Magnetococcus sp. PR-3: one gene and its partners. Each later gene encodes a partner of the first gene's protein in a complex. Links are inferred from orthologs where the notes say so. Each region holds a gene or a part of one and is shown on either strand. Other genes may lie near its edges.

The links.
Region 2: the proteins of dnaN (region 1) and dinB are in contact, whole or in part, in a solved structure (PDB 1OK7), measured with the Escherichia coli proteins. The link is inferred for Magnetococcus sp. PR-3 from one-to-one orthologs.
Region 3: the proteins of dnaN (region 1) and dnaX are in contact, whole or in part, in a cryo-EM structure (PDB 8GIZ), measured with the Escherichia coli proteins. The link is inferred for Magnetococcus sp. PR-3 from one-to-one orthologs.
Region 4: the proteins of dnaN (region 1) and holB are in contact, whole or in part, in a cryo-EM structure (PDB 8GIZ), measured with the Escherichia coli proteins. The link is inferred for Magnetococcus sp. PR-3 from one-to-one orthologs.

Annotation. Positions count from the first base shown.
Region 1 is NZ_JBAHUQ010000047.1:12,232-19,876, forward strand. What follows is about bases 1,901-4,880. They hold dnaN (DNA polymerase III subunit beta), read right to left. Parts: upstream 3,966-4,880; coding sequence 2,835-3,965; downstream 1,901-2,834. Other genes in these bases: recF (DNA replication/repair protein RecF), read right to left, coding at 1,901-2,824; dnaA (chromosomal replication initiator protein DnaA), read right to left, coding at 4,014-4,880. Also shown: gyrB (DNA topoisomerase (ATP-hydrolyzing) subunit B), read right to left, coding at 1-1,559; more of recF, read right to left, coding at 1,688-1,900; more of dnaA, read right to left, coding at 4,881-5,360; rpmH (50S ribosomal protein L34), read left to right, coding at 5,771-5,905; rnpA (ribonuclease P protein component), read left to right, coding at 6,032-6,412; membrane protein insertion efficiency factor YidD, read left to right, coding at 6,423-6,632; membrane protein insertase YidC, read left to right, coding at 6,654-7,645. UniProt on the Escherichia coli protein: Confers DNA tethering and processivity to DNA polymerases and other proteins. Acts as a clamp, forming a ring around DNA (a reaction catalyzed by the clamp-loading complex) which diffuses in an ATP-independent manner freely and bidirectionally along dsDNA.
Region 2 is NZ_JBAHUQ010000002.1:160,023-167,501, reverse strand. The notes cover bases 4,666-7,479. They hold dinB (DNA polymerase IV), read right to left. Parts: upstream 6,706-7,479; coding sequence 5,626-6,705; downstream 4,666-5,625. Other genes in these bases: V5T57_RS02270 (sensor histidine kinase), read right to left, coding at 6,903-7,479; V5T57_RS02280 (MDR/zinc-dependent alcohol dehydrogenase-like family protein), read right to left, coding at 4,666-5,623. Outside these bases: V5T57_RS02290 (AAA family ATPase), read right to left, coding at 1-2,775; V5T57_RS02285 (metallophosphoesterase family protein), read right to left, coding at 2,772-3,986; more of V5T57_RS02280, read right to left, coding at 4,631-4,665. UniProt on the Escherichia coli protein: Poorly processive, error-prone DNA polymerase involved in translesion repair and untargeted mutagenesis. Copies undamaged DNA at stalled replication forks, which arise in vivo from mismatched or misaligned primer ends.
Region 3 is NZ_JBAHUQ010000008.1:158,858-166,421, forward strand. Bases 4,666-7,564 are described here. They hold dnaX (DNA polymerase III subunit gamma/tau), read right to left. Parts: upstream 7,031-7,564; coding sequence 5,300-7,030; downstream 4,666-5,299. Other genes in these bases: recR (recombination mediator RecR), read right to left, coding at 4,666-4,821; V5T57_RS07100 (YbaB/EbfC family nucleoid-associated protein), read right to left, coding at 4,827-5,129; V5T57_RS07115 (CobW family GTP-binding protein), read right to left, coding at 7,466-7,564. In the rest of the region: V5T57_RS07080 (hypothetical protein), read right to left, coding at 1-83; V5T57_RS07085 (thiamine pyrophosphate-dependent enzyme), read right to left, coding at 263-1,900; V5T57_RS07090 (2-oxoacid:acceptor oxidoreductase family protein), read right to left, coding at 1,963-3,996; more of recR, read right to left, coding at 4,219-4,665. UniProt on the Escherichia coli protein: Part of the beta sliding clamp loading complex, which hydrolyzes ATP to load the beta clamp onto primed DNA to form the DNA replication pre-initiation complex.
Region 4 is NZ_JBAHUQ010000034.1:1,079-8,711, forward strand. What follows is about bases 3,972-6,939. They hold holB (DNA polymerase III subunit delta'), read right to left. Parts: upstream 5,977-6,939; coding sequence 4,966-5,976; downstream 3,972-4,965. Other genes in these bases: V5T57_RS16705 (PSP1 domain-containing protein), read right to left, coding at 3,972-4,929; tmk (dTMP kinase), read right to left, coding at 5,963-6,592; mltG (endolytic transglycosylase MltG), read right to left, coding at 6,609-6,939. In the rest of the region: V5T57_RS16690 (hypothetical protein), read left to right, coding at 1-899; V5T57_RS16695 (PilZ domain-containing protein), read right to left, coding at 920-1,741; V5T57_RS16700 (TatD family hydrolase), read right to left, coding at 1,904-3,283; more of V5T57_RS16705, read right to left, coding at 3,460-3,971; more of mltG, read right to left, coding at 6,940-7,622. UniProt on the Escherichia coli protein: Part of the beta sliding clamp loading complex, which hydrolyzes ATP to load the beta clamp onto primed DNA to form the DNA replication pre-initiation complex.

The DNA of each region.
Region 1 (7,645 bases):
AGTGTACGAATGTGCGCACCATCTACATCCGCGTCAGTCATGATGATGATGTGGTGATAACGCAGCTTCTCAATATCATACTCTTCCCGGCCAATACCGGTACCCAGAGCGGTAATTAGCGTACCAACCTCCTGGGAAGAGAGCATCTTGTCAAAGCGAGCTTTCTCTACATTAAGGATCTTACCTTTGAGTGGCAAAACCGCTTGATGCTTACGATCACGGGCCTGTTTGGCAGAGCCTCCAGCAGAATCACCCTCCACGAGGTAGAGTTCGCACTTGGCGGGGTCCCGCTCCTGACAATCCGCCAATTTACCGGGTAGAGAAGAGACCTCCAAGGCACTCTTACGGCGCGTTAATTCACGGGCCTTACGGGCGGCTTCACGAGCGTTGGCGGCCTCGACGCTTTTGGCGATGATGGACTTGGCCTCTTGAGGATGTTCCTCAAAGAAAGTGGACAATGAGTCAGACATCACACTTTCAACAACCGGCCGTACCTCGGAAGAGACCAGTTTGTCTTTGGTCTGGGAGGAGAACTTTGGATCAGGGACCTTCACAGAGATCACCGCCGTCAAACCTTCCCGGCAATCATCTCCTGATATGGATACCTTCTCTTTTTTCAAAAGGTTGTTCGTGGATGCATAGTTGTTGATGGTACGCGTCAAAGCACCACGGAAACCAGCCAAGTGGGTACCACCATCCCGTTGGGGGATATTGTTGGTAAAGCAGAAGATATTTTCCTGATAGCCATCATTCCACTGCAAAGAGACCTCGGCGGAGATCCCATTACGCTCATCTTTAAAGTGGATGGGCGGATCCATCAGTGGTGTACGGGCCTTATTCAGGTGCTCTACAAAAGAGCGGATGCCCCCTTCGTAGAAGAAGTCATGGCTCTTGTCGTCACGCTCATCGTGGATGTAAATACGCACCCCATCATTCAAGAATGAGAGCTCTCGAAGACGTTGGGAGAGGGTGTCAAAAGAGAAATCCAACACATTGTGGAAAATCTCTGTACTGGGTTTAAAGCGTACCGTTGTACCCGACTCGCCCGTATTACCAATCACCTTAAGAGCTTCTTCAGGCTCACCCAGGTGATAGATCTGCTTGTGCACTTCACCAGACCGCTTAATGGTCAGCTCCAGTGTCTCTGACAGGGCGTTCACCACGGAGACACCCACACCGTGCAAACCCCCGGAGATTTTATAGGAGTTGTCGTCAAACTTACCACCGGCGTGCAGCACGGTCATGATAACTTCAGCAGCGCTACGTCCCTCCTCTTCATGGATATCGGTGGGGATACCCCGTCCGTTATCCGTGACTGAGCAGCTACCATCGCTGTGCAGAATCACCTCCACCCGGTCACAGTGGCCCGCCAGAGCTTCATCGATGGCGTTATCCACCACCTCAAATACCATATGGTGCAGACCAGTACCGTCATCGGTATCACCGATGTACATGCCGGGACGCTTGCGTACCGCATCCAGCCCTTTGAGCACCTTGATATTACTGGAGTCATAGGTGACATTCTCGTCCTGGGCTTCAGGTGCGTTTTCCGTGGTCATGGGTGATCTTCTCTCTTCTTGAGTGACTGCCACCAGAGATGGCATCCATTCTCTCTGGTCCCGTGGTCAAAAACTGCGGCAACGGGTGAAACATTGAAAAGGCTAAAAACAATCCATTTTCTCACAATTTACGGCGAATTTTCAAAAATTTTAAACACCCCTTGATCAACCTCAAACTGCTGTTGAACAGGCCCAGACCAGGGGATAATTTCGGTCCGGCAACTGGCCACAAAAATCTGGCTGCCTTTTTGTACCAAGAGCTGCATCAAACGGCTCATACCATCACTGTCCAGTTCAGCCGCAGGATCATCCAGTACAATAAGGGGGGGCTCCCCTTGCTGCTCTTCCAAAAGGGCGGCCTCGGCCAGTTTAAGCGCCAATGCTGCCCGTTTTTGCTGGCCCTGGGAGCCAAAGCGGGCCAGGGGGTGGCCATCCAGCTTTAAAATCAGATCATCCCGGTGTGGGCCATAACCGGTGCCCCCGCTACGGCGCTCCCCTTCACGGTTCTCAGCCAATAGACGGCGATAGATGCTGGTCGCTTCGGTTTCATCCGTGGTCCAGCCCTTACTGTGTCGGTCCAGCTGACAACTCAGGGTGATACTCAGTCGCTCCGCAATACCCAGATCCTGGAGAATAGTGTCCAGGTGGGGTTGTAAACGGGTTAGGGTCTCGTGGCGGTTATACACCATCTTCGCCCCCAAAGCCGCAAGTTGAGCCTCCCAGGCGTCCCACTCTGGTGGCTGAACCCGTGGCTGTTTCAGTAACCGGTTACGGGCTTTTAGGGCTTTTTGGTAGTCATTGGCCACCACTGCATGGCTCAGTGCCCCCTGCTGCCTACCACAGGTAAAGGCCACCCAGTCCATGAAGCCACGTCGTAATCCTGGGCCATCTTGAACCAACCGTAGAGAGTCTGGCGTGACGATTACGGCTGCGAGAGCTTGCCCCATAGCGGAAGCCGCTGAAGCGGCTTTTCCGTTAATTTTGACCACCTGGCGGCCCGCTTGTCCAAAGAACTCCAAGCGGTGGTCCAGTTCCCGCGCAGTGGTCTCTCCCCGTAAATGAAACCAGGGTTGACCATGTCGCCGCAACGCACCGGATGGGGCACGCCGAAAGGAACGGCCAGTCGCCAAAAGGCCAATGGCCTCCAGCAGGTTGCTTTTGCCGTGGCCATTCAGACCGGTAATCAGGTTCAAACCAGGGCCAAAAACAAGTTCTGCTGCGGCAATATTGCGAAAATCCCGCAGCGTCAACCGATCCAATCGCATGGAGCTGTCGTCACACCCGCATGGGCATCAATACATAGAGATAACCTGTTGTACTGTTCTCTTCGACCAGTACTGGTGACTCTTCATCTCTAAGTTTCATACGTACGGTATCGCCATTGGCGACCGAGACAATCTCTTGAAGATAGCGGGCATTAAAGCCCACCGTCATATTTTTACCGGCAAAAGAGCAGGGCATCTCCTCTTCGGCAGCCTCTTGCTCTGGGTTTTGAGCGCTCACTTTTATGTGGTCATTGGCCAGTGCCATACGGATACCACGGGATTTTTCGTGAGAGAGTACCATCATCCGTTTAACCACCCCAAACAGAGGCTCTTTTTCCAGCTCCAACAGGTGCGGGTTTTCACTGGGGATGACCCGTTGATAGTTGGGAAAACGACCACTGACCAGCTTGGAGGTCAAGACAATGCCTGGCTTGGTAATGCGTATGAATTTCTCATCCAAGGCCAGATCCACTGCCTCTTCATCCTCTTCCACCAGCTTACGGATCTCCTGCACCGCTTTACGGGGAATAATCAGCTCTGCACTCTCATCCACAGGGATATCCAGGGCCATTTCGGCCATGGCCAAACGGTGGGTATCGGTAGCGACAATACGGACTAAGCCATTTTCACCCTCCTGGTTGGCATCGGCCGCACTCACCATGTGCAGTAAAATACCATTTAGGGTAAAGCGTGTCTCATCCTGGCTCATGGCAAAGTGGGTCTTGGCGATCATCTCAGCCAAGCGTGGGCCATCCAGCGTAAAGCTTTGTCCTTGGGCTGTCTCTGGGAAGGGCGGAAATTTATCCGCGGCAATACCCACCAGGGTAAAGCGGGCTCGGCCACAGGTTAGGACCAAGCGTTCCCCAGCCTCACTACGCAGGCGTAGGTTGTCTTGGGGGAGCTCTCGTACAATTTCAAAAAGTTTACGCGCCGAGACCGCAATGGAACCGATGTTCTCCACCTCTGCAGGGCAGCGGCTTTTCATGGAGACTTCCAGGTCGGTTGCGGTCAGGGTTAATCCCTCTTCACTGGCTTCCAACAGGGCATTGCCCAGCTCGGGCATGGTGTTGCGTTTCTCCACCACTGTCTGCAGACGCTGCAGGGCCTTGAGAAAGGGTTCGCGGCTAACGTGAAATTCCATGGGTGCCTCACTCTTGTGCTTATCCGGCTCTCGTAAGTTCGGAGCCGGTTATTTTTGCAACATGCTCTTAAGGGATTCCAACTCATCGGCCAGGGCCGGGGTCTTCCCCTGTTTCTTCTCTACCTGACCCACCGCATACAGTACGGTGGTATGGTCACGGCCACCAAACCGGTGCCCAATCTCCGGGTAGCTGTGTTGGGTTAGCTGTTTACACAAATACATCGCCACCTGCCTGGGGTGACTGAAGATACGTGAACGGCTATTGGAGCAAAGGTCGGTTACCTTGACCTTGTAGTAGTTGGCCACCGTTTTTTGAATCTGTTCCACGGTTACCGTACGATCTTGACCCCGTACAATATCCTTGAGCGACTCCTTGACCAGACCCATGGTAATGGGCTTACCCGTCAGTGATGCGTAAGCAGATACCCGGATTAAGGCACCCTCCAGCTCTCGCACGTTGGTCTGTACGGCATCCGCCAGAAAAAAGGCCACTTCATCGGCTAGGCGCATACCCTCATTGCCTGCTTTTTTCTGCAAAATAGCCACACGGGTTTCCAGATCTGGTGGCTGCATGTCTGCGACCAACCCCATACCAAAACGGGAGCGTAGACGTTCCTCCAACTGCTCAATCTCATGGGGGAAGCTATCGGCGGTCATGACAATCTGTTTTTTGGCTTCATAGAGGGCGTTAAAGGTGTGAAAAAACTCTTCCTGAGTCGCCTTCTTACCCGCAATAAACTGAATATCATCAACAAGCAGAACATCTACAGAGCGGAAGTTCTCCTTAAAATCAAACACCCGTTTAAAGCGTAGGGAGTTGATCAACTGGGTCATAAAGTTTTCTGAGGAGATGTAGAGCACCCGTTTGTCGGGGTCAATCTCCAAAACCCGGTTGCCAATCGCTTGCATCACGTGGGTTTTACCCAGGCCAACCCCGCCATGAATAAACAGGGGGTTATAGGCGGCAGCTGGTGCCTCGGCTACCCGTGCGGCTGCGGCATGAACAAACTGGTTACAGCCACCGACCACAAAGCTGTCAAAGGTGTAACGGGGATCCAATCCGCTTTGGAATGTCTCCTGTTCCTCCTCGTTGCTACTGGCCACTTGGGTCGGTACAACCGTTTCAGTTTTAGAGGCCTGGGGTTTATCCAGCTCTGGGTCAGCCGCAAACAGTAGGGTAACTGGCTCACCCAGTTGTTCACTGAAGATATCCTCTAGTAACCCGCCATATCGCTTTTTTACCCAGTCAGCAGAAAAATCGTTCACGGCCAAAACCTGTAACTGGCCGTCATTGATTGCACCCCCTGCTTTAAGGGGGCGTATCCATGCCTCAAACACCTGTGCCGAGACCTGCTCGGCCACTGCGTCCATCACTTTGGACCAAATATCCTGCATTGTCCCTCTGTGCCCTCCCGCCGGGCAGGGGCGCCTAGCCCTAGGGGCGTACGCCTTTAAAAATCACTGCATATAGGTTCTGGTTGTGTGAAAAAGGATCCTTCGGCACAACCGCAACATCACATGGTACTCGGGAATGGGGTGTGCCTCAATGGATAGAAGATTCACAAACGCGCGCGTACTATCGGTCATTTAATGCTTGACCCTTTAGCAACTTTGGCTACAATGGTGCGTTTTCGTCAAACGACTTGTGCTTATAGGACGGCGCACCCCCCTGTTCCTTCCCCACTTTCTAGAGGGGTTTGGGGCTTTTCGGAGGCGTGTCGGTGCGGGCAGGGAGCCCCACAATACCGCCGCCACAGCGCTGTTTGAACATGTTCCGATAAACCCCGAAAAGAGGAGGGGAACCCGTGAAACGGACTTTCCAACCCAGTAAAATTCGTCGTAAGCGCACCCACGGTTTCCGTAGCCGCATGGCCACCAAAAATGGCCGTAAAGTGCTGGCTGCACGCCGTCGTAAAGGTCGCAAGGCGCTGATTCCGTAAATCTGGATCGCGCTGCCGAATTATTTCGGCACACATGGATACTTGCAAACCACGAACTGCTGACGGTTCGTGGTTTGCTGTGTCTGGTAGGATCGAACCCTTTGCGCCACTGCTATGAGGGCTGTATTGAACGACGTACCCGCGCATGCACCGCAACAGGCTGGTTTTCCCAAAACTGCCCGTCTGCTTAATGCCAAGCAATTTCGTCAGGTTCTGGCGGCTCAAAAACGCAGACAGAGCCGTGCCTTTGTGCTTTATAGCCGTGATGGCAGCGGTCTAGCCCCCAGAATTGGCTTTACTGTTAGTCGCAAGGTGGGCAAAGCCCATGTACGTAACCGTATCAAACGATTAGCCAGAGAGCTGTTTCGTCTCAACCGCTACCGTTTGCCGGATGGACGGGATTTTGTACTGATTGCCCGTCATCGTGCAGGGACCATGAATAACAGTGACTTGCTTTCGGAGTTGAACAAACTGTTCAAACCCCATTGGCGTGATGTGAAGAATTGAGAGCGCTGCTATGGGTCGTTTGCTTGTTTTACTGGTCCGGTTTTATCAGCTATTCATCTCACCCATTTTGCCGCCCTCATGCCGTCATAGTCCCTCTTGCTCCCAGTACGCCATTGAGGCGTTAAAAAAACATGGGGCTCTAAAAGGATCTTGGCTTGCCTTTCGGCGCATTTTGCGGTGCAATCCCTGGCATCCAGGCGGGCATGACCCCGTCCCTTAAACCTCGCAATCTTGGTGAATCATGGATCGGCGCACACTCATTGCCATTGTACTCTCCTTTGTTCTGCTTACTGCTTTCCAGTTCTATATGGCTTGGAAGTATCCTCCTGCAGAGTTGACCGGGCAGCAGCTACAGGCCGGTGAAACTACGGATCCAGCTGAGGTTGGAAATTCGTCTGGTGTACCAACCCAACCTAAAGATAGCAGTGCCCCCCCTGTTGCAGGTATGAGCAGTGGTGCCCCCAAACCGATGGCTACCATTCAACAAGCCGTTAATGAAGATGCCGCCAGTTTGCTGACCTTTAAAAACAGCCTGGTAAAAGGCAAGCTAAACCTCAAGGGTGGACGCTTGGTGGGTATGGATTTCATTAAGCATACCGATGTGCTTGATGGAAACCCGATTTCCTTCATGGGTATTAACCCTGTTGAGTCCTTCTATCAGGAAAGTAGCTTCCTGCCGGCGAATGGCAGCACGGTGCAGGCACCTGATGTCAATACCCAGTGGAAGCTGGTTGGTGAAGATACACTTGAAGGTAAGGGTACTTTCACATTGGTTTGGGAAAACAGTGACGGCGTGGTGTTTGAAAAGCTGTTTACCTTCCAAGAAGACAGTTACCTGTTCAAAGTTGAAGACCGCATTGTCAACAATAGTGGTTCAGACCTAGGGGTTCACCACTATAGCCAGCTCAAGCGTATTCCCATCATCAAAGAAGATAATATGATGGCCATGGCTGACTTCCAGGGGCCTATGGCTTTTCTGGATGATGAGCGCCACCAGTATGCTTACGATGAAATTGTGGAAGAGGATATCATCGTTAATGGTAAAGCGGGCTGGAGTGGTATCAGCGATAAATATTTCCTGGCTGCCATGGTACCCAGCGTGCTACCTCAACAGGCCCAACCCCGCCGCTTTTACTTCGATTATGACCGCCCCAACTACCGGGTAGGTATGGTTGATAACAGTGTGATTGTACCTGCTGGCCAGTCATTCTCTGCATCGTATGACCTGTTTGT
Region 2 (7,479 bases), on another replicon or contig:
GTCCCTGGCTTGTTGCAAATCCCACCCATCGGTTATCTCTTGTAACTGCTGAAGTTTTTGGCTCCATTGTTGATCCAAATCCTGACGCAGGCGAGCGCGTTCGAACCGCTCAGCCATAGCTTTAGGATCTTCAACCCCACACTGTTGCATAAGGGTACGGCGTTGGGCGGTAAGATCAGCCTGGGTCGCGGCCAGTTGTTGGGCCTGTTTATGCTGTTTTTCTTGTTCGTGATGCAGGGATGTTCGCTGTTGTTCCACCGATTTGGCTTGGGTTGTGGCTTCACGCCAGGTGGCCATGGCAGCCAAGCGTTGATCTGCCTGAGCAGGGGTAAAGCCTACTTGTTCAAGCAGTTGATCTGCTTGCTGTTCAAACTGTTGCAAACGTTGCTGTAAGGTCTGCCGTTGTTGGCTTTTTTGGCTGTGTTGGGTGAGCAGTTTGGCGAGCTCCTGCCACTGGTTAATCCAGGTGTGAATTTCATGAATGGGTTGATCACTGGGTAGATTAACGTTGGCTGTGGTCTGTTGCCACTGCTGTTGCCACTGCGCATGGTGTTGCTGCCATGCGGTCTGTTTGGCTTCGATCTGCTCCTTAATCAACTGACTATCCAACCGTTGATCGTCTATAGCCTGTTGGGCAGCAACCTGCTGTTGTGCCCAGTTATGCGCGGCTTCTAAACGGCTGAACAGCGCTGTGAACGAAGCGGTTTCATCACTGTCTTTTTGCCAGGGTAACAGCGCTTGACGTAAGGTCTCACATGCATCTTGTAGCTGTTGAGTGGCCCGTTCGGCCTGCTCTTCACTTTTGAATAAGGCCCGTTGTGCATCCAGTACCTTTTGGCGCTGTTGCAGCCAGCTTTCAATCTGTTGTGGGGTGAGATTCTGCAAGGTTTCAGGCCAGAGTGTACGCCACTGTTGCCACCACGTTTGTTGAGCTTGTTGTAACTGTTGCCACTGCTGTTGATGTTGGTTGATCAACTGTTGTTGCTGCTGCGCTTCACTTTGGGTGCGCTCTAGGGCATGGATCTGCTTGGTGTAGGCCTCACGGGTATCGGCCAGTTGATCGGCGTGTTGTACCAGTGCTTCATAGTGCTGCTGTTGCTGGGCTTCAATCTTTTGGGGCCACTGTTTGATCAAGGCATGCCATTGGTCATCGCGCTGTTGACGAATCTCTTCCATACGTTGGGGGGTGGGCAGGTCCCCCTGCTCTTTAAGTTGCTCAAGCTGGGTTTGGATCTGCTCCATACGTCGTTGCAGGCTCTCTTTGTGCTGACTGAGGCTCTGTTCCTGCTGCTGAAGGTGTTCAAATGTTTTGTTCTGGTGCTGGCGCTGCTCGGGTGTTGGGATAACCAGTTGCTGCAAAGCATCAAGCTCTCCATGCCAACAGCTCAACTGGGCCAAGGCTTGATGCAGGGCTTGTTGATCGTTCATACGCTGTTCGTGACACTGGCTCTCCTGATGCAAGGGCGCATGGTTGCCCAGTTGGGTGAACGTGGTTTTTAACTGCTCCAAATCCAGTGGCGAGACCTGCTTTTTTTTCTGTTTCAGCTCCAGTGTTTTTACCCGATGTTGGGCCTCTTCCCACTGTTGCAGAAGTTGTTGCTTGGTTTGTTGTAGGTGTGTCTGCTCGGTAACCAGCTCCTGCAAAGTTTGAATTTGCATGGTAGAGGGTTGCTTGGCCTGTAGGGTCTGTAGGGAGATCTCCAGGCCGTAACCCAGTTGTTGGGCGAGCTGAGCCATGGAGGTTTGCAGGGTTTGCAGCTCTTCATCCAAAGTTTGGCTGAGGTGTTGATCTCTCAGCACTTCATCCCGCCGGGTTTCCAGCTCATGGAGCTCTGCTTCCCGATGTAGCCAGGGGACTGTGGGTGGTAATACGTCCAGCCGTGCCGTGGTACTTTGCTGCAGGGTTTGGCTACGATCCATCTGTCCTTGTAGTTCCAGCCATGCGGTTTCTAGCGTTTGCCAGCGCTGGGGTAGGGCGCGATCTAACGAAGGTTCTGTGAGTAGGGGTTGGCGTCTGGCTTGGAGTTGATCCATCTCCATCAGGTAGGGGATCAGCTGATGTAAGCGTTGTAGCTGCTTGTACTGCTGCATTTGTGTTTGATAACTCTGACGGATGGTTTGATCATGGGCCTTGGCCTGTTCAAAAATCTGCTGAGCTTTTACCCACTGGTTTTCAGTAACACTAATCGCCTTTAGATCCGCTTGAGCCTGCTCCATGGCAGCGCGTGCTGTGGCCATAGGGGTGGTTCGTTTGTTCAAGCCGTGCCAGTTGCCGACCTCTTTAGCCAGTTGGGCTTTTAGACCCCCTGCACCTTGTAAACTGCCAGATGCCCCAAACAGTAGTTCACCCAGGTCGCCTTTGGCTTGGGCCATTTCGGCACCACCCCGGCGTAATTGCTCATGGGACAGGGCAAACAGATTTTGATAGGCTGCGCGGCTAATGCCCCCCAACATACCGGTCAGTAGACTTTCCGGTTGTGGTCGGTCTTGCTCATCACGCAGGGTATTTTTATTGCCTTTTACCCGTTTTAGGGTGTGCGGGTGTCCTTGATGTTCCAAGATGGCCTCAAGGCGCATGTCATTGTAGTTATGCAGGAAATTAAATTTTGAGCGACTCTCCATACCAAACAGTAAATCGACAATACTGTTGCGTGTGGTAGATTTTCCCGCTTCATTATGACCGACAATAAGGGTTAAACCAGCATGCTTGCCCAGGTCTAACGTGTGGTCTGTAAAATGGCCATAACGGCTGAGGGTTAGCTGTTGGATCTTCATGCTTCCCCCTCCGACAAACGTGCATCCAGTAGGGCCAGCCCCTCTTCAAGGGCAGTGTTGAGCGCACCTTCTTGGATAATGGCTTCCAACCGTTTTTTGGCCGGTCCACGCATCTGTTCCAGCATGGCGGCCTGTATGAAGTGTTGCTGCTCAGGATCCTGTGCCAGTTCAGCGACCAGCGATAAAAGGTCGTGACGATTGCCGCTACTGAGGTTGGCGGTCTGTTTGGGGGCTTTGATACGAATTTTTTCAATCCATAACTGGTGGCTGATCTCTTGTGCGGCAACATCACACTCAGCATAAAGATGGTCCAGATCCTTAAATAGGGGGCTGCGACCATGCAGTGTCAACCGAACCAACAGGGGGCTATCTTGATGGTTGCTCTGTAGATGGGTGCGAATGGCCTGTAGCCACACATGTGGTTCGGTCTCTTCCAAGCTTAGGTTCACATGGGCCCAGCGCAGGTCATCCACAGGGCAGTGGGTAACCTGAGTCACCTGTTGGTCTGTTACATCGACCTGTAGGTACCCTTTGGCACCGGTTTCACGAATATGTCGTCCTTGTAGATTACCGCTGTACCAAATGGGGGGGTCTGTGTGTAGTGCTTCGCAGGTATGCGCGTGGCCCAAACCCCAGTAGTGGTAATGAAGTGCCAGTAGATCCTGTTTACGGCAAGGGGCGTAAGGGTCGTGCCCTTCACGGCCGTCCATGGCGGTATGTAGTAGGCCGATATTAAAAAAGTCGGGGTGCGCTTCTGGATACTCAACCACCATGTTTTCATGCATAGCGGCCCGGGGGTAGCTCCAACCGTGAATGGCGGTTTGATAGGGGGCTAAAAGGATGGTTTGGGGCTTTTTATGATCCAGAATCTGTACATTATCCGGCAGGGTTAAGGATTTGGTTAATTTACTCTGGGCATCATGGTTACCCAAAAGAATAATCAGTGGAATCCCTACCTGCTGTAACCGTTGGGCCTGGGCAGCAAAAAAGAGGCCCGTTCGATAATCTTTCCAATCTCCATCATACAGGTCACCCGCAACGGTCACAAAAGCGACCTGCTTGGCGATGGCTTCATCAATCAGACGTACCCAGGCATTTCGGGTAAGGTTTTCCAATAACCCTGGGGGTAATTTTTCCCGCAAGGTGCCATCCAGCCCCTGCATGGGGCTATCCAGATGAATATCGGCGCAGTGGATAAAGGAGAAATTCAAAGTATCAGCCCCATTTGCCTAAATGAACAGGTTCAGGGGCTATCTTTAATCTTTTCGGCCTGTGGGTCCAGGGGCCGTTCCTATGTTTAGGGGTCTATGCCCTGTAAGTGTGTCCGGTTTGGAAAAAAGCTTAAGCTGATTTGATCCTGTTTTTAGGGCGGTATCGTGGGTTTTTCGGTCGTGGCAGAAGGGTGATGGTCACACAGGCGTGACCAGTAGGGGGTAACCCCGCAGTGTCTTCCCAAGGAGACACTGCGGAGAGGGAAGTTAAGAACATCGGGGGTGTATGGTGGGTCGTTGGGGTGGGGTATTGGGAAAGGAAAAAAATATGGCTTAACGTTTTAAACGGGTGGAAGTCCGACCTTGAACAGGTGTCAGGGCATAACGCACCGGACAACGAGACCAATAGGATAACCACTTTAAGAGGATGCGATACAGGATCATGGGTCTCTCCCGGAGAGACACGAAGTAAAGAAAAACCTGTCTGACAACGGCTTACAGGGCGCACTTATAGAGGGTAGGGATGAACAAAAAGGCGAGATTACGTAATAAAACCATGAATAAAGCATGGCGTTCTGCCGTTGTGTGAAAAGCTTGAGATTTCAACTAAAAGCCATTGACCAGATGTGCAAACAGACCTATTTCTAACCAGTTTGCATGTCGTTATAGAGGAGTATTTTTAAGCGTCCTTGCTGTATGGCATACTGCATGGCTTGTTCAGCTTGCGAGAGTGGAAAACGGGCTTCGATGAGAAAATCCGTCGCAATATCACCACGCTGTAACCAGTTCAAAGCGGGTGGAAACGCCCCACATCGAGATCCCATAACCCGCAGTTCACGGATGACCAAATCATTCATATCCAACCCAACCGTACCATCTAGGGTGGATTTAATAACAAGCAGTCCTTCCGCTTGGACCATAGCTTGCCCCAGCTGTAGGCCAGCTTGGCCACCACCACAGACGATGACCCGCTCCATGCAAGGGAGACGTTCCAGTTTTTCAGCCAATAGGGCTGTAATATTGCTTTGGGGTAGTTGTGCCCAGCGTTGAGGATGGTGCCCCACCAACTGGACAGCACCACCATGAAGGGCCATGACTTGGGCGATCAGTAACCCTAATTTGCCATCACCAATGACCAGAACCGATTCGTCTGCGCGCACCGGTGCCTGTTGCACAATCCGCCCTGCGGCGGCTAAGGGTTCGGCAAAAACAGCGGCATTGTCTGTGATGTCAGGATGCACTTCATACAGGTTTTCCACAGGTAAGCAGATGTACTCTGCCATGGCACCAGGATGGTTAAGAATACCCAGTACCGTACGTTTAACACAGTGGGTGTATGCACCACGCCTACAGGCTGCGCAGTGACCACAGTGGGTATTAATGGCTCCCACCACCCGTTTACCCAACCAAGTGTGATCGGCACAAGCGACAACCTGCCCCACAAATTCATGACCCGGTGTGCCGGTAAAGGTTTTATAGCCCTGTAAAAGATCCTGGTCGGTGGCACAAATACCCACCTGTAGCATCTGAATAAGGGCTTGCCCTGTGGTGGGTTGAGGTAGCGGTAGATCATGCCGCAGGGTCGCAGTGCCTTGCTCAAACCACAGGCCTGTCATGGTTGTGGGGAGGGTGGTCATGGTTACTCCAACGGTAGGCGGAATTGATGAGGTTGTGCGGCGGCATCTTCTTGAGGAATTAGTTGTCCCATGGTGATGCCTAATAGCCGAACACCACGGCCATAGAGCGGTTCCCGCTCCAACAGGGCATAGATCATACGTGTTGCCTCCTGGGGATCAGCAATGGCCTGTTCAGCGGTATGGGCGCGGGTGATCTGTTGAAAATCCGCAAATTTGATCTTCAAGGTTAGGGTCAATCCCCAAACTTGGTGCCGATCTAGTCGACGCCATAGCTCGGTGATGATGGTATCCAGGGCCGGGTACATGGCCGATTTATCGGTTAAATCTCGATCAAAGGTACGCTCTGCCCCCACAGATTTACGTTCTCGGCTGGGGTTAACCGGGCGTTCATCCCGGTTGTGGGCCAGATCATGGTAGAAAGCACCAGCTTTACCAAAGATACGGATTAAAGCACCCCGCTCCCAACGGCGCAGATCGGCACCGGTTTCAATGCCCATTTGATGCATTTTCTCCGCCGTGTGTTTGCCAATACCATGAAACCGTTTAACCGGTAGGGACTGTATAAAGGTGGCGGCCTGCTCTGGGCGAATAACTGTTAAACCGTTGGGCTTATCCATATCGGAAGCGATCTTGGCCAACATTTTATTGACCGAAACCCCGGCGGATGCCGTGAGCTGTGTGGTCGACCAGATCTCTGCACGAATGTGTTGAGCAATCTCAGTGGCTGAGGGTAGGTTGAAATGGTTTTGGCTGACATCCAGATAGGCTTCATCAATCGAGAGCGGCTCGATTAAATCGGTATAGCGTTGGAATAGGGTTTGGATGTGACGGGAGGTCTCTTTATAAACCCCCATACGCCCTGGTTGGATGATCAGGTGATCACACAGGTTGCGGGCACGGCCCATGGGCATGGCCGAGTGAATACCATATTGGCGTGCTTCATAACTGGCCGCAGCCACCACGGCGCGTGGACCATGGCCACCCACCACCACGGGCTGCCCTTTTAAATGGGGGAAATCCCGCTGTTCCACCGAAGCAAAAAAGGCATCCATGTCGATGTGGATAATTTTACGCTGAGACATGGTAAAGGCCCGTAGGCTTGTGGCTTGTTCGTTCACCGTCATAGGCGGAGTCTGTGACGCAGAGCAGATCTTACGACCCACGTGGGTCACATGCTTCACAGGCTTTCACGGTATTGAGCGCACGGTTTGGGCTTGATCCCTCTTTCCTCTGTAATCCTTAAGAGCGCACAGAGATCAAAACCAGGATCACTTATTAATTACTCGTTAGCTAAAGGTAAGCGTACAAAGAAGCGGGCACCTTCAGCGCTGGATTCTGCATGTATGCGGCCTTCCATACTATCTTCCACAATCATTTTAGCCATATAAAGACCAATGCCGGTACCCTGACGTTCAGTCTTGGTGGTAAAGAAAGGATCAAACAAGCGATCCAGAATCTCTTCAGGAATACCAATACCATTATCGCGGATACAGATGGTGGCCAACCCATCATCTTCTGCCATCATATCCACTTCCACTTTGCCATCGCTTAACCCAAGTTCCTGAATGGCATCCTTGGCATTGTTAAGGATAATCATCAAAACCTGAACCGTTTCGTTGGGGTAACCAAATGCCCAAAGATCCTGTGTTGAGGGCTGATAGGTTAACGCCACTTGATAGTGTGAGAAGGAGGCCGAGACCAGCTCCAGTGCTTCGCGCACCGTCTGTCCCAACTCAAAACGTACACGCTGTTTATCGGGTCGGAAGAAGTTACGGAAATCATCAATGGTGGTGGACATCTGGCGGATTAGGCGACGGGCCTTCTCCATCTGCTCCGACATGGTTTGAGCGTCCAGT
Region 3 (7,564 bases), on another replicon or contig:
CCAATGTCTGCAGCATGCTTGGCAGAAAGCATTCTGGGGCGCGTAATATTATCTCTTAAAACCGCTTTGTAGACTTCGGTCATCTTCCTTCTCCTCATACACGCATATACGATTTAGTTGATCCAAATCAGGACACACGCGGTCTTCTTTCTTTTGTGAAAAAAAAGCACCACAAGCATGTGGTGCTTTTTAATCATTGGGAGTGGAAAAGCACAACAAAAGTTCCGCTTACCCACCCCCTTTTTTCAACCGCTATCTGCGATTATTTTTTAGCCTTTTTGGCCGCACGCTCAGCTTCCCAGTCGGCATTGTTCACACCGGCTAGATCCTGCAGCTGACGCCAGTTCTCCAGACGCTCCTGCATAGAGATATGCAGAACATCAGAGGCTTTTCCATCTTTGTCAAAATGCTTCTGGAAACGACCTTCAGTCTTCGCAAAGGAGATGAAGTCTACCTTCTCTTCGCCCTCTTTGGTCTTTTTGTGGTGCCAGTCACGCTTCACTGAAGGGTTACCTTGCAGTGACATACGCTCCGCCATGGTCTCACCGGCCTCAGGGTCGTAAGAGAAGATGGGGAATGCACGGGACTCTACAGCCAGCAACGCTTGGGTGTAGGAGAGATCGTCAGCTACCTGGTGCTCAGGCTGACAGGTGGTGTAGACGTTGATCAGTGCAGGACCATCATACTCAAGCGCACGCTCTACACACTTATAGAAGTGTGTCGTCATAGGACCAACAGTCTGGGCCACATAGACGTTGGGGTGCATCATGGCGATCTGACCGATCTCCTTACGACGCTCCATCTTACCAGGAATGGCCTTACCGTGGACAGACATCTTAGCTTCCTGACCAATGTAAGTTGCCGTCGAGGCTTGACCACCAGTGTTGGAGTAGACCTGAGTATCCAGAACCAGTGCCTTGATGTTCATACCAGAGGTCAACATACGGGACAGAGCCTGGAAGCCGATGTCCAACATGGCGCCGTCACCACCGAAGGCCCACAGTACGTGGTCTTCCTTACCGGTGCGGTTCCAATGCTCACGGATCCCCATCGCCACAGTCGGTGCGTTTTCGAACAAAGAGTTCATCCAAGGCACACGGTAGGGGTTGTAGGGGTAGGTAGAACCGTACACAGTTTGACAACCGGTCGCCGCGGTGATGCCATACTTATGGCCCACCTTCTCATGGGTCATCGCCAGCAGCTGACGGATAACCGAAGCTTCACCACAACCCATGCAGGAACCTGCGCCACCCACATACTGGTTGGCTTCATCCTTAAGCATGATGTCAATCTTCAGCTTAGGATTGATGTACTCCTTCGGCGTATCAGGGGTGGTCTTGAAGAAGTCCCACATCGCGAAGTAGTTAGGCAGGTTATCTTTGGTCTTTTTGATCATCTTCAGAGCATCGTGCTCGCCACAGGCAATCACACACTCACCACAACCCTTACACTTGGTAGGATCGATGAAGATACCAAACTCAGCACCACCAGGGGCACTGGCATCTTTGGCTTTTTTCTTCTCGTAGGTTTTCCAGAACTTGGTGGTCTGAACCATCTGTGCCTTCAGCAGGTCACGGGTGGCATCATCTTCAGCCTTGGCCAGTTCAGCTTCCAAGGTCTCTGGTGTCATGACTCGACCCCAGATAGAAGAGTCTGGACAGTTCTGTACACACTCCATACAGGCAACACAGTTATCTGCAATAAACTCGGGCAGATCTGGTGCAATGTAAGAGAAGTCACGGAAGGAACCAGTCGCCGCAGGGACAGCAGATTGACCCACAAAAGCATCCGCTGGCTGGCTGGAACCTTTACCAGTACCATAAGCGTTTACAATCTCTTTGGCACGATCGATATCGTACCACTGAGGGGTATTCTCGGTATAGATCTTAGCTTGACTCATTATATCCTCCAGACGCCACTTCGGCGTCAATGTTCACTTGCTTCGGAAAAGGGATCGTAGCCTTAGATGAAGAACGCGTTAACGTCTTTACCTTTGGCATCCCACTCTTCCTTGCCCTTGGCCAGTTCTTCTGCGGAGGTGGCGTCCATAATTTCATCGGTCACTTCCATGACACGATCAAAGCCACGCTTCACGGCATCCAGGTTATCGTCTACAACCTTCTGACCACGCTTACCGAAGTACTTATCCAGAGGCTTACGCACCTGCTCAAACAGTGCCTTGTCATCCATACCAGCATTCTTCTGGAAAGGAGTCACCCGCAGGAAGACACCCAACAGAACCACACCCTGGAAGCGCTGAATCAAGGAAGAGTCAGAGAGGCAAGACTCACGGGCGATGTCGATGGTATCCACACCGTAGAACTTCACCTTATGCTCTTTCATGAAGTACTTAGCGTAGGAAGGTAGAGAATCCCACAGCGCCTGAGCATTGGGCTCATCGGTGTGCTGGAAGACAATACCACCATCAGACAGACCAACCAGAGGGTTGCCCATGAACCACGTGGTGGGATCCATCAGAGGCACAAAGTCCACCTGACGCAGCTCACAGTGGCTGAGGATCTTACCGGTAGGCGTTACGGTCAGATAAGTATTGGTGGGTAGACCCTTTTTCTCGGAACCGTACTTAGGCGCAGCCTGTACACGAAAGCCGAAGATGTCACCCAACATTGTTGCGATAACCTTGTTGGTGGTGACCGAACCGAAACCACCGACAGAGTGTGCACGAACCGAGAAGGAACCTTCGGGACGTACATCGGGCTCGTCCTCAGGATCCAGAGCGGTTTCATGCTCAATACCCAGGGAGAAGAAGCGCTTGCCCTCTTTACCCAGAGTCATATTGGTCAACACCGCCAGGATGTGACCAGGAGTTACGTCACGGGAACCCAGACCAGCGGTACCACTGAAGACGTAAGGAATGTTCTCTACAGCATCAAAGCCCTCGATACCCATAACCGCTTTGGCCAGTGAAGCCTCGATATCGGTGGTCAGAGGGTTGTCAACCATAGTGGGGACGTCACAACGCTCAAGAATGGAGACGGCCTTACAGTTCTTGATGGCACGTACAACCTGCTTGGCTGGGAAAGGACGATAGCAGGTGATGTTAACCACACCCAGCTTCAGACCGCGGGAACGGGCCAGTTCGATAACAGACATGGCGGTTTCAGCGGTGGTACCCATGGCGATAACGGCATAATCCGCATCTTCCATACTTACTTCTTCAATGAGGCTGTACTTACGCCCGGTGAGCTTATAGAACTCTTCCATGGCGTTTTCGATGTGGCCTTCCAGCTCATCGTAGTACTTACGGGCAGCAATCTTACCCTGCATATAGGCATCCTGGTTCTGCACAACACCGGTCTGCAGAGGTGCCTCAGGATCAAACAGATTGCGCATACGATCACGGGGATTACCCAGGTATTCGCGAATCAGGTCATCCTCAGGATAGTTGAGGTTCTCAATGGTATGAGAAATCAGGAAGCCGTCCTGAACGTTCATCATCGGTGTGAACGAATCTTCTGAAGCGCGACGGGCAATCAGGCACAGGTCAGCAGAAGCCTGTACACTGTGGGCAAACAAAATACCCCAGTTACAGTCTGCTACAGCCATAACATCATCATGACCGGCGTGCACGTTCAGACCCTGGTGGGTCAGCGCACGAGCCGCTACGTTCAATACGTGGGGCAAACGCTTACCAGCGATGGTGAACAGAACCTCTTTCATCAGGACCAGACCCTGACCTGAGGTAAAGTTGGTCACACGACCACCGGCCAAGGCATAGCCTTCGCAAGCAGAAGCGGAGGAGTGTTCAGACTCCAGCTCCATCCAGGCTAAATCATTGCCCCAAACGTTTTTAAAGCCGTTAGCCACTGCCACCTGGAAATTCTGTCCCATGATGGTGGATGAAGTGATGGGGTAAGCGGCTGCACCGTCTGTGGCGCGAGTTTCCACATAAGCAATGGCATCGGAACCATCACCTGTGCCGGGGATACCCGGATAGGGAAACGCCTGTTGGTCATCTGCTTTCAAGGTAGCCATACCAAGAACTCTCCGTTGTCTGCTTTGGGTTAGCGCAAACTGCGCATCCCCCCTCATATCAGCCGATCGCTTTGCGGACATACACTGTCTCTAATAGCATTTCGGCGTCTTAATCTTTGAAGGTGTGCATTGTAGCCAATTCATTTCGAAAAAGCATGATATCTTTCTACGAAATGAGTGAAGACGCACCCCTCCCTACATATAGCTTGTTTAAACAAGCCTTTAAACCACACCTCTACGCCCCTGAAGGGCCTGAAAAAGTGTGGATTCATCTAGATATTCCAGCTCTCCCCCCATGGGCATACCATAGGCTAGGCGACTGATCTGCACTGCATGTGCTTGTGCGATCTGAGCAATATAGTGCGCGGTGGCCTCACCTGAGACGGTTGGGTTGGTCGCAATGATCATCTCTTTGAGATCATCTCCACCCAGTCGCTTCTCGAGACTTTCCAGGTTAAGTGCATCTGGACCAACACCATCCATTGGGCTTAAGCGACCACCCAAGACATGATAAAGCCCCTTGTATGCACCTGCACGCTCCATGGCCAGCACATCGACCGGCTCTTCAACCACACAGATTAGGCTCACATCTCGTTTGTGATCCATACAGATACTGCATAACTCATCTTCCGCCAAGTTATGACAAACGCTGCAGAACCCAATCCGCTGGCTGAGCTCAATCAGCCCCTCCCCCAGTCGCTTGGCCTCTTGCCCCTGATCTTTCAGGAGATGATAAACCATGCGCTGAGCACTTTTACGCCCAACCCCTGGCAAACGAGCGAACAACTCAATAGCCCGCTCCAGGGTGGGTAGACCGGTACTCATCTCGATTAAAACAGCCCAGGAATATTCATTCCGCCCGTTACTTTGGACATCTTCTCCTGAGTGATCTGAGCCATACGAGCTTGGGCATCGTTAAAAGCAGCGACCATCAGATCTTCCAGCATCTCCATATCCTCTGGGTCAACCGCTTTAGGGTCAATTTTCACCCCTTCAACCGTTTGCTTGCCATTGATGGTCACTTCAACCATACCGCCACCGGCTTGTCCGGTTACTGTCAGTAGAGCAAGCTCTTCTTGCATCTGCGCCATTTTGGCTTGCATCTGCTTGGCCTGCTTCATCATGTTTCCCATGTTTCCGAAACCCTTCACGGAATCACCCTTTACGCTGGTTGGGCTGTCTACCACTTACTTGCGTTAACCCATCTGTGACAGATGCATTAAGCAGGAGGTTGGAGCACAGCCAATGGAAATCGTTCCCGGATTGAGAGAGATTGTTACTTTTGCACCGCAAAAATGTCAAGTCAAACCGGTTCGACATGGATAATTTTAGCATCAAAGACCCGCTCAACCTCTTGAATTAACGGATCTTGTGCCACCTCATTTTCCAAGGCATTTTGATAAGCATCCTTGGCTTTTTTCTGTTTTTCAGCCTCTGTATCCGGCCGATCACCATCTGCACTTTTGCTGAATTTCACCACACCATTGGAAAAATTCAGACTTCCCAGCAGATCCATTAAGCTCTTATGGACCCGACTTGGCTCCCCAGCAAAAGCGTGAGCAATCATTACCTCCATACGAGGTGGATCGTCTGCCCCTAGGCCACCTTCATAGCTAAGTATGCTCAGGTGACTTTCCATTTTTTGAGCCAGCAGGGGCATTTTTATACGTGCCGCTTCAATCAGTAACTCCCAACTGTTTAACTGGCTGGGTAACGGCTCTGAGACCTGACCAGCAGGCTCCTCTGTCATGGGAGGGGCTGGTGGTAAATCCGGCTCAGGCTCGGCAGAATGGATGACTGGGGGTGCTTCTTGTACCACAGGGGTTATTTTTTTCTGCCCTTCCCCCTGGGCTTTAGGCTTTTTTACAGGTGGCGACTCCTCTTGAGCAGCTACTTCAGGACCTGCTTGCCGCTGCAGAGATTCAACCAACTGCTTTAAAGGGGGGACGGCACGCAAGTGGGCGGCCCGCAATAGGAGCATCTCCAAAGCTTGCCGTGGTTCACGGGCAATGTGTAGATCTTCCCGCCCTCGCAGAAGAACCTGATAAATCATCTGTAAATGTTCACGACTGAGCTTTGGCCAAATAGAGGATAAACCTTCAAGCTCAGAAAGGGCTTGGGCCACATCCTCAGGACCAACCGTCATCTCACGGGTCGCCATATGGGTCACGGCCAACAGATCATCGACCAGAACCAAAGGCTCAACCCCATCCCGATGAAACAGCGCAGCCCGCTCTAACATCTCTAGAGAGCGGCCACCACATAAATCTGTAAACAGACCAACCACGGCCTGGCGATCGGTCAACCCCAACAAACTGCTCACATGGGCATGCTCAATACTTCCCCCACCATGGGCAATGGCCTGATCCAGTAAAGATAGCGCATCCCGCACAGAACCATCGGCCGCATGACTAATGGCAGAGAGTCCCTGCTGGTCATGGGTAATTTCTTCAGCATCGAGAACATGCGCCAAATAGCGGGAAAGAGCCTCGCGATCAAGACGGCGCAGATCATAGCGCTGACAGCGACTCAGAATGGTGGGGAGAATTTTACGCACTTCGGTGGTTGCGAAGATAAACTTCACATGTTCAGGGGGTTCTTCCAACGTTTTGAGCAAAGCGTTAAAAGAGGAGGTACTGAGCATATGAACTTCGTCGAGAATATAGATCTTATAGCGGCTCAGGGTCGGGGCATAGGCCACACCATCGAGCAACTCCCGCATTTGATCGACTTTAGTACGGGATGCCGCATCCACCTCAAACACATCAGGGTGCTCACCACGAACAATGGCAAGGCAGCTATCACAGGAACCGCAAGGTTCGGCCGTGACACCACTGGTGCAGTTAAGACACATGGAGACAAGACGGGAGAGTGTGGTCTTACCGATGCCACGAATACCGGTAAAGAGAAAAGCATGGGGAATACGGCCCTGCTCCAGTGCATGACGGAGCGCCTGGACCGCGTGCTCTTGACCAATCAGATCTTCAAAACGGCGAGGCCGCCACTTACGTGCCAGTACAACGTAGGAAGACATGACACCCAATAGGTAGGGAAAACGATACGCCCAGTCATAGAACAACAGATTCTATAACTGGGCAGATCAGGGAGGGCGGCTCCGATCAAACGAAATGCGGCACACAAAAGGTCCCGTTACCGTTGCTTCCTTCCGGACCTGGCGGAGTTCGCGGGTTTTCGTTGCGCATGGCCTGACCATCAGCGCCGCCCATAAAAGGGGCCGGTCTTAATCCGCCCATATCGCAGACAAAAAACCGTTCAAACAGGATTTCGTCCTCTGCGCCGACTTCCCAACAGGGGCGTCGCAGAAACGAAGATAATTTCGAAAGAGAATAAACTTTTAGCCCATATCCATGTTGCTGTCAAAGTATCATCGTAAAAAAGCACAACATAGCTTCCAACACTAGGATCCCACATCTCAAGCTATTACACCAGAAAAGCTTATACAAACAAGCTAAGCACGCTTTTTCTTCCAACGGCTGCCCATCATGGCCTCTTCCAATTCCAACCACTGAGGTTGACTATGCTGATCGGATAAAATCACCTCAATGCG
Region 4 (7,633 bases), on another replicon or contig:
CCGCCTCACCAAATATGATGGCTCTGGTTGCCCCTAAACGTATGGCGGCCAAATTGGATCGTGCCCCAAGGGTTAGACCTGTCTCTCATTTCAATCAGCAGCCTATTATCAACACGGTTTTAATGGACCGGCCTGTTAGCTTCTCTGTGTCAACACTGCATAAGCACATTCACCGTTTTATCGATGAAAAACGCTTTGAAGTGATCTCTGGCCCAACGAAACAAAGCCATGCAGGTCAGTATACCATTCGCTACCGCGATACCCACTTCTCCGTCCAGATCTTAGACCGTCCTTTGCCTGTCACGTACTTTAGCAAGACTCTTGAGCACTCTCCTGACCGAGATCTGTACTTAAAATTAGTTCGTGGACACCGTGGGCATTTAATCACTCGGCCGACAACCATACCAAAGGATATGAATCAATTTTTGACCATTGCTGATGACACCATGGCGCTATCTTATATTCTAGCCGATCAAGGGCGCCCGGTTCTCAACTATTGGGAAAGTAGTAAGCGCCTGATCATGTGGTCACGTTTTGTTATGTACAAACGCGCTTTAGGGATGGTGTTTGAGCGGCTCAGTCATAATGATCCCAATGCTTTTGACTACCTACCTATTCGGCTATGGGTACGCTTTGCCGTGGAAAAACAGTCTGGTTTGTATCTGTTAAAAAGTAAGGGGCTAAAACGGTTTACTGGCGCTGAGCTTGAGCGTTATGTTGATATACGCCGAGGGCAGGAGTTTTTATATGACTCCCAGGATGAGATCTTGGAATATGCGCGGTATTGGATTGAAATGGGCAAACGCATAGAGCCAGGTAAAGCCGTTACACTGGCCAATGGCCACCGGTTTGTGGGGGTTGTGTCGCAACGCGATACGGGCTTTATTACTCTGAAATAGTTTAACAATAAATAATTAATTTAATCTTTACTAAACAGACGTGTACGTTTGGTCAAGCTCATACGTTGAGCCAGAGAAACAACCTTACCTAATGCTTCATTGATGTCGAAGGATCCGACTAAGAAACGTACACGGTACCCTGTATACCCCTCTTTACTAAACTGCCCAATCACAATGCTATCGACTCTGATCGGTGGACCTTCTGGCCAGTAAATGACCGTTTCTACACGTGAGCCTTCTGTAATTTTGGCAATCTTATCTTTGTAGTAGATGGCCACCCCACCGGTGCTGATATCATACGCCTTCGCATTAAACTTCACACCTGATTCGCGAATGATTTCCAAGTTGAATTTCCACTGAGATTCAAGCTTGGCACGTACCATGGCCCGTTTTTGCGGTTCTTGCTGAAGGTAGCGAGGAAAACTGAGCTGAATGGTTTTGCCTTCAATAATCTTCTGAAAACGCAGCTTGGTGCGCACCAGATGTAGCTCGGTGAACATGGAGATATCGACAAAGACAGCACTGCGAATTTTGATATTTCCTAAGGGCGGGTCCAAGGCATCAATTAAGACATACCGGGCCTGTTCCAGGTAGGAAGTTTCTTCATTCTCTTTTTCAAAATAGGTGAAAAAGGTAAAAGCATCCCCTTCCTCAAGCTGAAGCTGAACAGGCAGATGCTCCTCGATTGCGCGGGTGACGATCTTGATGATCATCTCCTCTTCCTCAATCTTATGGCAGCCGTCCTCGTCTGCAACAGCGAGGTCCTTGCCCTTTCCTTTACCTGTTTGAATCAGGCTTTTCAGAAAGCGCTTGGTTTTGCCTTCATTCTTAGTTTCAGCCACAGGTTCATGGACTCCTGATATTGCTTCCCCCTGCTGATATCGGGTGAAAGCATCGTCTAAATATCCGTTTTGCAGGTACAGACCTAAAACGGGGGTAGTTCTTCTGACCCTATCGGTCAAATTCCTTCTTCAGATAACAAAAAAGTGAAGTGGTGCCACTTGTTATCCGACTAAATCCAATTGCCGAGCTCTAAATTTAACACCTTTTTGACGGGCAATTTTGGCACACGCTGAAATATCTACCCCTTCTAGACCATTAATTGCGGTCAGCGTAACTTCAGGAATATAGGTTTTTACGCTATCTACAAATGCCAATAAACCATCATAAGCACCTGTTTTTCCTGGGACACAATGCTGATCATAGATCTCAGCATTTTGGGCATTGAGCGAGATAGAAATTGCATCAATCAATCCAGCCATTTGTGGAGTTACATCTTTCCCATACACAAAGTTTGCCAAACCGTCTGTATTGAGACGAACCTTTTTACCTTGCTCTTTTGCAGCTTTGGCGACTTGCAACATAACCTCTATGCGTAAGGTTGGTTCGCCATAACCACAAAAGACAATTTCATCAAAGGCGTCCAACTCACCAAAAGCCCCAATAAGTTCATCACTACTCGGGTTTGCCTTAAGTCCGAGATCAAAATCATGTACTTCAGGGGCAGCCCATTTGGGACAAAACTGACATTTCAAGGTACATCCATGGGTGACATTCATATACAAACGGTTGCCAATGGGATAGGCCAAAACACCTTTATCGCTGGTTCTTGCTAGATCAATTCGAAAAAGCCGACGGTAATTCTCTGTAGTCATATCGGCCAGGTCTTTGGCATTAATACCGCGTAACTTGGCGATGGTTTTGGTTGTAAGCTCTACAAAGGCTGGTTCATTGCGTTTACCCCGCTTGGCTAAAGGGGACAGATAAGGTGCATCAGTCTCTACCAGTAAACGGTCTGCCGGAATATAGCGGGCAATTTCTTGTAATTCCTGGGCTGAACTAAAAGTGACAATACCTGAGAGTGAAATATAATAGCCCTGGTCTAGTGCCCAAGTAGCCATATCCTTGCTACCTGTAAAACAGTGGATAACCCCACCACACTCTGAGGCCTTCTCCTCTTCCATAATGGTGCGCGTGTCTGCCTCTGCTTCCCGTGTATGGATAACCAACGGAAGGTTAGCGTGCCGGGCCGCTTGAATGTGGGTACGCAGCACCGTACGTTGGTTCCCCCGATCGGCATTGTCATAGTGGTAGTCTAGCCCAGCTTCCCCAATGGCAACCACTTTGGGGTTCTGAGCCAAGGTGACAATTTCCTCAGCCGTACATGTAACATACTCATCCGCATAGTGTGGGTGCACTCCCACAGTTGTATAGATATGCGGACGCTTTTGTGTCAGTGCTAATAGGGCTTCAACCTCATCCAGACGGGTTCCTATGGTGTTGATATAGCGCACGCCTCGTTTACGTGCGTGGTCCAAGACCGTGTCCAAATCCTCTTTAAAGGCATCAAAGGTCAAGTGCGCATGGCTATCAGCAAGGTACATGGTTGAAATCCGAATGGTGTTTGAGGGGGCATTTGATAAAGCCCCCTTAGGATGATTAATCGCGACGAACCTTAATTACGGCCTCAAACTAAACGACAAACGCTTAGGTTCTTTAGAGATAGGTAAAAGCCCGATTTATCATCGGGCTTCGTCGGTGTGATATGAAGGCTTATCAGTTAAGACTCGCTTTTGGTCTCAGAGTTTCCATTTCCCCCCCGGCGTCGCCTGCGTCGACGACGACGTTTGGGGGCTTCTCCTGAGCCTTTTTCTTGATCCCCTGCTGGAGCAGGTGGGGAGGAAGGACTTGCCTGTTGTGGTTGTTGAGTGGTCTTATTCTCAGCTTCGGCAGAGTTCGGTTTACGACGACGGCGACGGCGACGTTTTTTAGGTTCTTCCCCACTTGCTGACTTTTCAGCATTTTCCTCAGCTGGTGCGGGTGTCACACTTTGAGAAGCTGGCTTTTCTCCAGCAGTTTGGTTAGCCTCCTGCCGATCTTTATTGCGACGTCGTCGGCGGCGTTTACGACCACTCTTTTCTTCTTCATTCTCCCCACGTTCTTCTTGAGTCTTGGGGGTGGGTTTATCATTTGGTTGAGCAATGGCTTCGGCAACAACCTGATGGATCACAGGCTCTTCAACCTTAGGTTCAGGTGTTGTTCCCTCTACTTCATGGTTAAGCTCTTCGACGGTGAGTGTCTTACGGGTACGGTCTGAAAATTGGATTTCGACCGATTGGGAGATCGGGTGAACCACACGAATGGCAACCTCCTCCCCATTGGCCAGCATCATACGAGATTTTGGCTTCGGTAAGCCCTTACGCATATCGCTGTAGACATCATTCTCATAAGACAGGCAGCACATTAACCGCCCACACACACCAGAAATAGAGTCGGGATTCAGGGAGAGATCCTGATTTTTTGCCATACGTACTGAAACAGGGTGAAACTTGTTCAAATGTGAAGAACAGCAAAGATTACGACCACAAGGTGCCATCCCACCCAGTAGTTTGGCTTCATCCCTTACCCCTAACTGGCGCATCTCTACCCGCATGCTTAGCTCACCGCTAAGCTGCTTGACCAGTGCACGGAAATCGACCCGGTTTTCTGCGGTAAAATGAAAAATGGCCTTATTACTCCCCTGAATGGAGACCTTGGAGAGTTTCATCGGGAGCTGTTGTTCACGGATAAGTTGTCGACACAGACGGTAGGCGCTTTTTTCCCGCTGTTCACGGGTCTCTTGAACCTGTTTATCCTGATCGGTCATGCGCCGAATAATACGGGTCACAGGGCCACAAAAAAGATTGTTTTTATTTTGCGGGTCCCATGGCGCAACATGGGTAACGCGGCCAGGAATAACTTCCCCAGCACGGTTTTCCAACAAAATGGCATCCCCACTACTCAGGTTAGCAATACGCGACTTGATCTGGTAGACCATGCAGGAGCTTTCCATACGAAAGCCAACCAACCGGTGTTGGTTATTGCGCCCTTTTCGTCCCTCTTTTGACGTTTGCTTCTGCTCTTCTTGACCAGGCGATGCTGCGCTACCCGCATCTGGCTGGGTCTCTATTGTTGAACTTGAGGAGGGTTGGGATGTTTCCAACAGAGCGCTCTGATCCTGAGGATCAGAAGGCGATTCGATCTCGGACATTGCCGGGAATTCCTTCTTAACACACATGTGGCAGGTTTAGGTCGCCAGTCGGGTGATGCGAATAAACAGATGTTCCAGCATCAGAGGGCGGTTCAGATTAAAAACCCTAGCTTCATCCACCATACGTGTAAACTGTTGCGCAAGCGTCAACCACTCCCGGTTACGGGTTGATTGAGCTTGGTGGTTATTGGATTGATCTTGATCTAATAAATTAGCACGAATATGGGACTGAAACCAGAACTCCAACAGCATAGTGGTGGTTTCAAACAGCTCTGCTTTTCCCCATCTTGCGGCGAGATCACAGATGGTCCCTAAATCCGTGCCCTTTAACAGTTGTGCCATATCTTGCCAAAGCTCCTGACGTTGTGTGGGTAACTCCCCTTCACACAACGCCAAGGCACGACCCATGCTACCCCCAGCCATCTCAATCGCACTTTCCATGGCCTGATCTGTTAAAGGCGGCTCAGTTTTATGATTTTTGAGTAGTTTTCTAAGGATATCCGCTTCAAGTGGAACAAAGCGGATGGCTTGACAGCGGGAGCGTATGGTAGGTAACAGGGCACCAGGGCTTTGGGTTGTAAGAATAATTAAAGATTGAGCAGGAGGCTCTTCCAAGGTTTTTAACAGGGCGTTCGCTGCACTGGCATTCATCAGGCTGACTTCATCAATAACAGCGACTTTATAGTTTGAGAGCAGCGGTGTTAAGGCAACAAAGTGAGTTAAATCACGGACCTGATCAACTAAGAGTTGGGTTCGTCCATCCTGCTTCTCAAGCCATAAAAGGTCTGGGTGGCCTCCACTGTCAAAGCGGGCACAGGAGCTACAGTGACCACACCCACTCTCGGGTAGAGTACCACTGGCATTGAGCGCGTGTTCCCCTACTTCATGACAGAGCGTTCGCTGAACCAAGGCACGGACCGTACTTTTTTTACCCACGCCCGCAGGGCCATAAAAGAGCAACCCATGGGCTAAACGTCCTGCGGCGATGGCACTGGTTAAGCCATCTAAAGCACCTTGTTGCCCCAATATTTGATTAAATTGAAGCAAGGAGTGCCTCCGTATGGTTCCACACCTGCGCTGAGACCTGTTCCATACTTTGATCCGCTTGGATGATTTTGACCCTCTTGGGATTTTGTTGGGCAATGCGTTGAAAGGCCTGACGTACGGTCTGGTGAAAAGAGAGAGCTTCCTGCTCAAAGCGCTGCTCTTTTCCGCCACGTCGGTGGCTGCGGGCTAAGCCCTCATGGGGGTCAAGATCCAAAACCAGGGTTAAATCAGCGCAAACATCCCCCCTAATCCACTGCCCTAGCTGTTTAAGCCATGTTTCATCCCCACCCCTAGCGGCCCCTTGGTAAGCCATGGTGCTGTCTTCAAACCGGTCACACAAGACCCAGGTTCCTGCTTCAAGTGCGGGACGAATGACTTGTCGAATATGCTCATGTCGTGCAGCTAAAATCAGCAACAGTTCGGATGTACCATCCAAGTCATTACCACGCCCCGTTACCAGTATTTCACGAATACGTTCACTGATGGCGCAGCCGCCTGGTTCACGGGTACGTAGAACCTGATGCCCCTGATCCGTTAAACGTATGGCCAAGCGTTCAATTTGGGTGGTTTTTCCTGCACCTTCTCCACCCTCAAATGTAATGAATTTACCCAACATGCTCGGCCCTTCGTTTTCATTTCCGATTTTTACGCAACTGTTTGAGGTAGGTTTTGACGTTGCGATTGTGCTCTTTCAGTGTCCGTGCAAACCGATGGCTACCTGAACCATCCCCCCGAGCAACAAAGTATAAAGCGTTGGTTTTTTTGGGGTGTAATACAGCCGTAATCGCCCCAGCCCCTGGTGAGCAGATAGGGGTCGGAGGAAGAGCAGAAATGGTATAGGTATTATAAGGGGTGGGGGTTCGTAAATGTTTACGGGTGATATTACCCCGATAATCTTTAATACCATAGATCACGGTCGGGTCACTCTGTAACCGCATGCGTCGCGCCAGACGGTTATGAAAGACACCTGCGATCTCAGGGCGCTCTGCAGCAGCACCGGTCTCTTTTTCGACAATAGAGGCTAAGATCAGGGTTTCATAACGACTAAGCTTCTTCTGCTCTTTAGGGGTTGCCCCCCACGCTTTATCAAGCACCTGCTGCATGCGTTGCACCATGCGCTGGGCAATTCCCCAACCCTGCTCATTGGCTTCATAATAGTAGGTGTCAGGAAACAAAAGACCTTCGAGAGTCTGTTGTGGGACGCCGAGTCTTTCACGCCCTTGTGGGGTTAATAAAGCGGAACCTGCACCAGACCAGCCTTTTTCATTAAACCGCTGAGCAATTTGCTTAAGAGAGATCCCTTCAGGAAAGGTCACCATGTAACGCACCACATCTGTAGAGCGTAAACGCAATAGAATCTGCTCCGGTGTCATCCCCTTCTCAATGGCAAATGTTCCTGCTTTGAGAGCTGCCCCTGGTTTATGTCTGTTCATTAGGCGGAAAAAAAGCGCGGAGTCAATAACCCCCCGCGCTTCTAATTGCTGCGCTGTTTTTCCCACACTCCAACCCCGAGCGACCACAAAATCCAGGTTTTGTGGTGCTTGTTGCTGAAGAAAAGCCTCATAACGCATCCAGGCAAAGCCTGCCGAACCGGTGGTGGCAACAAGGATGAGCAGAAGTAGGTAAAAAAACAGTTTTTTCAACATTCAAGCCTGTA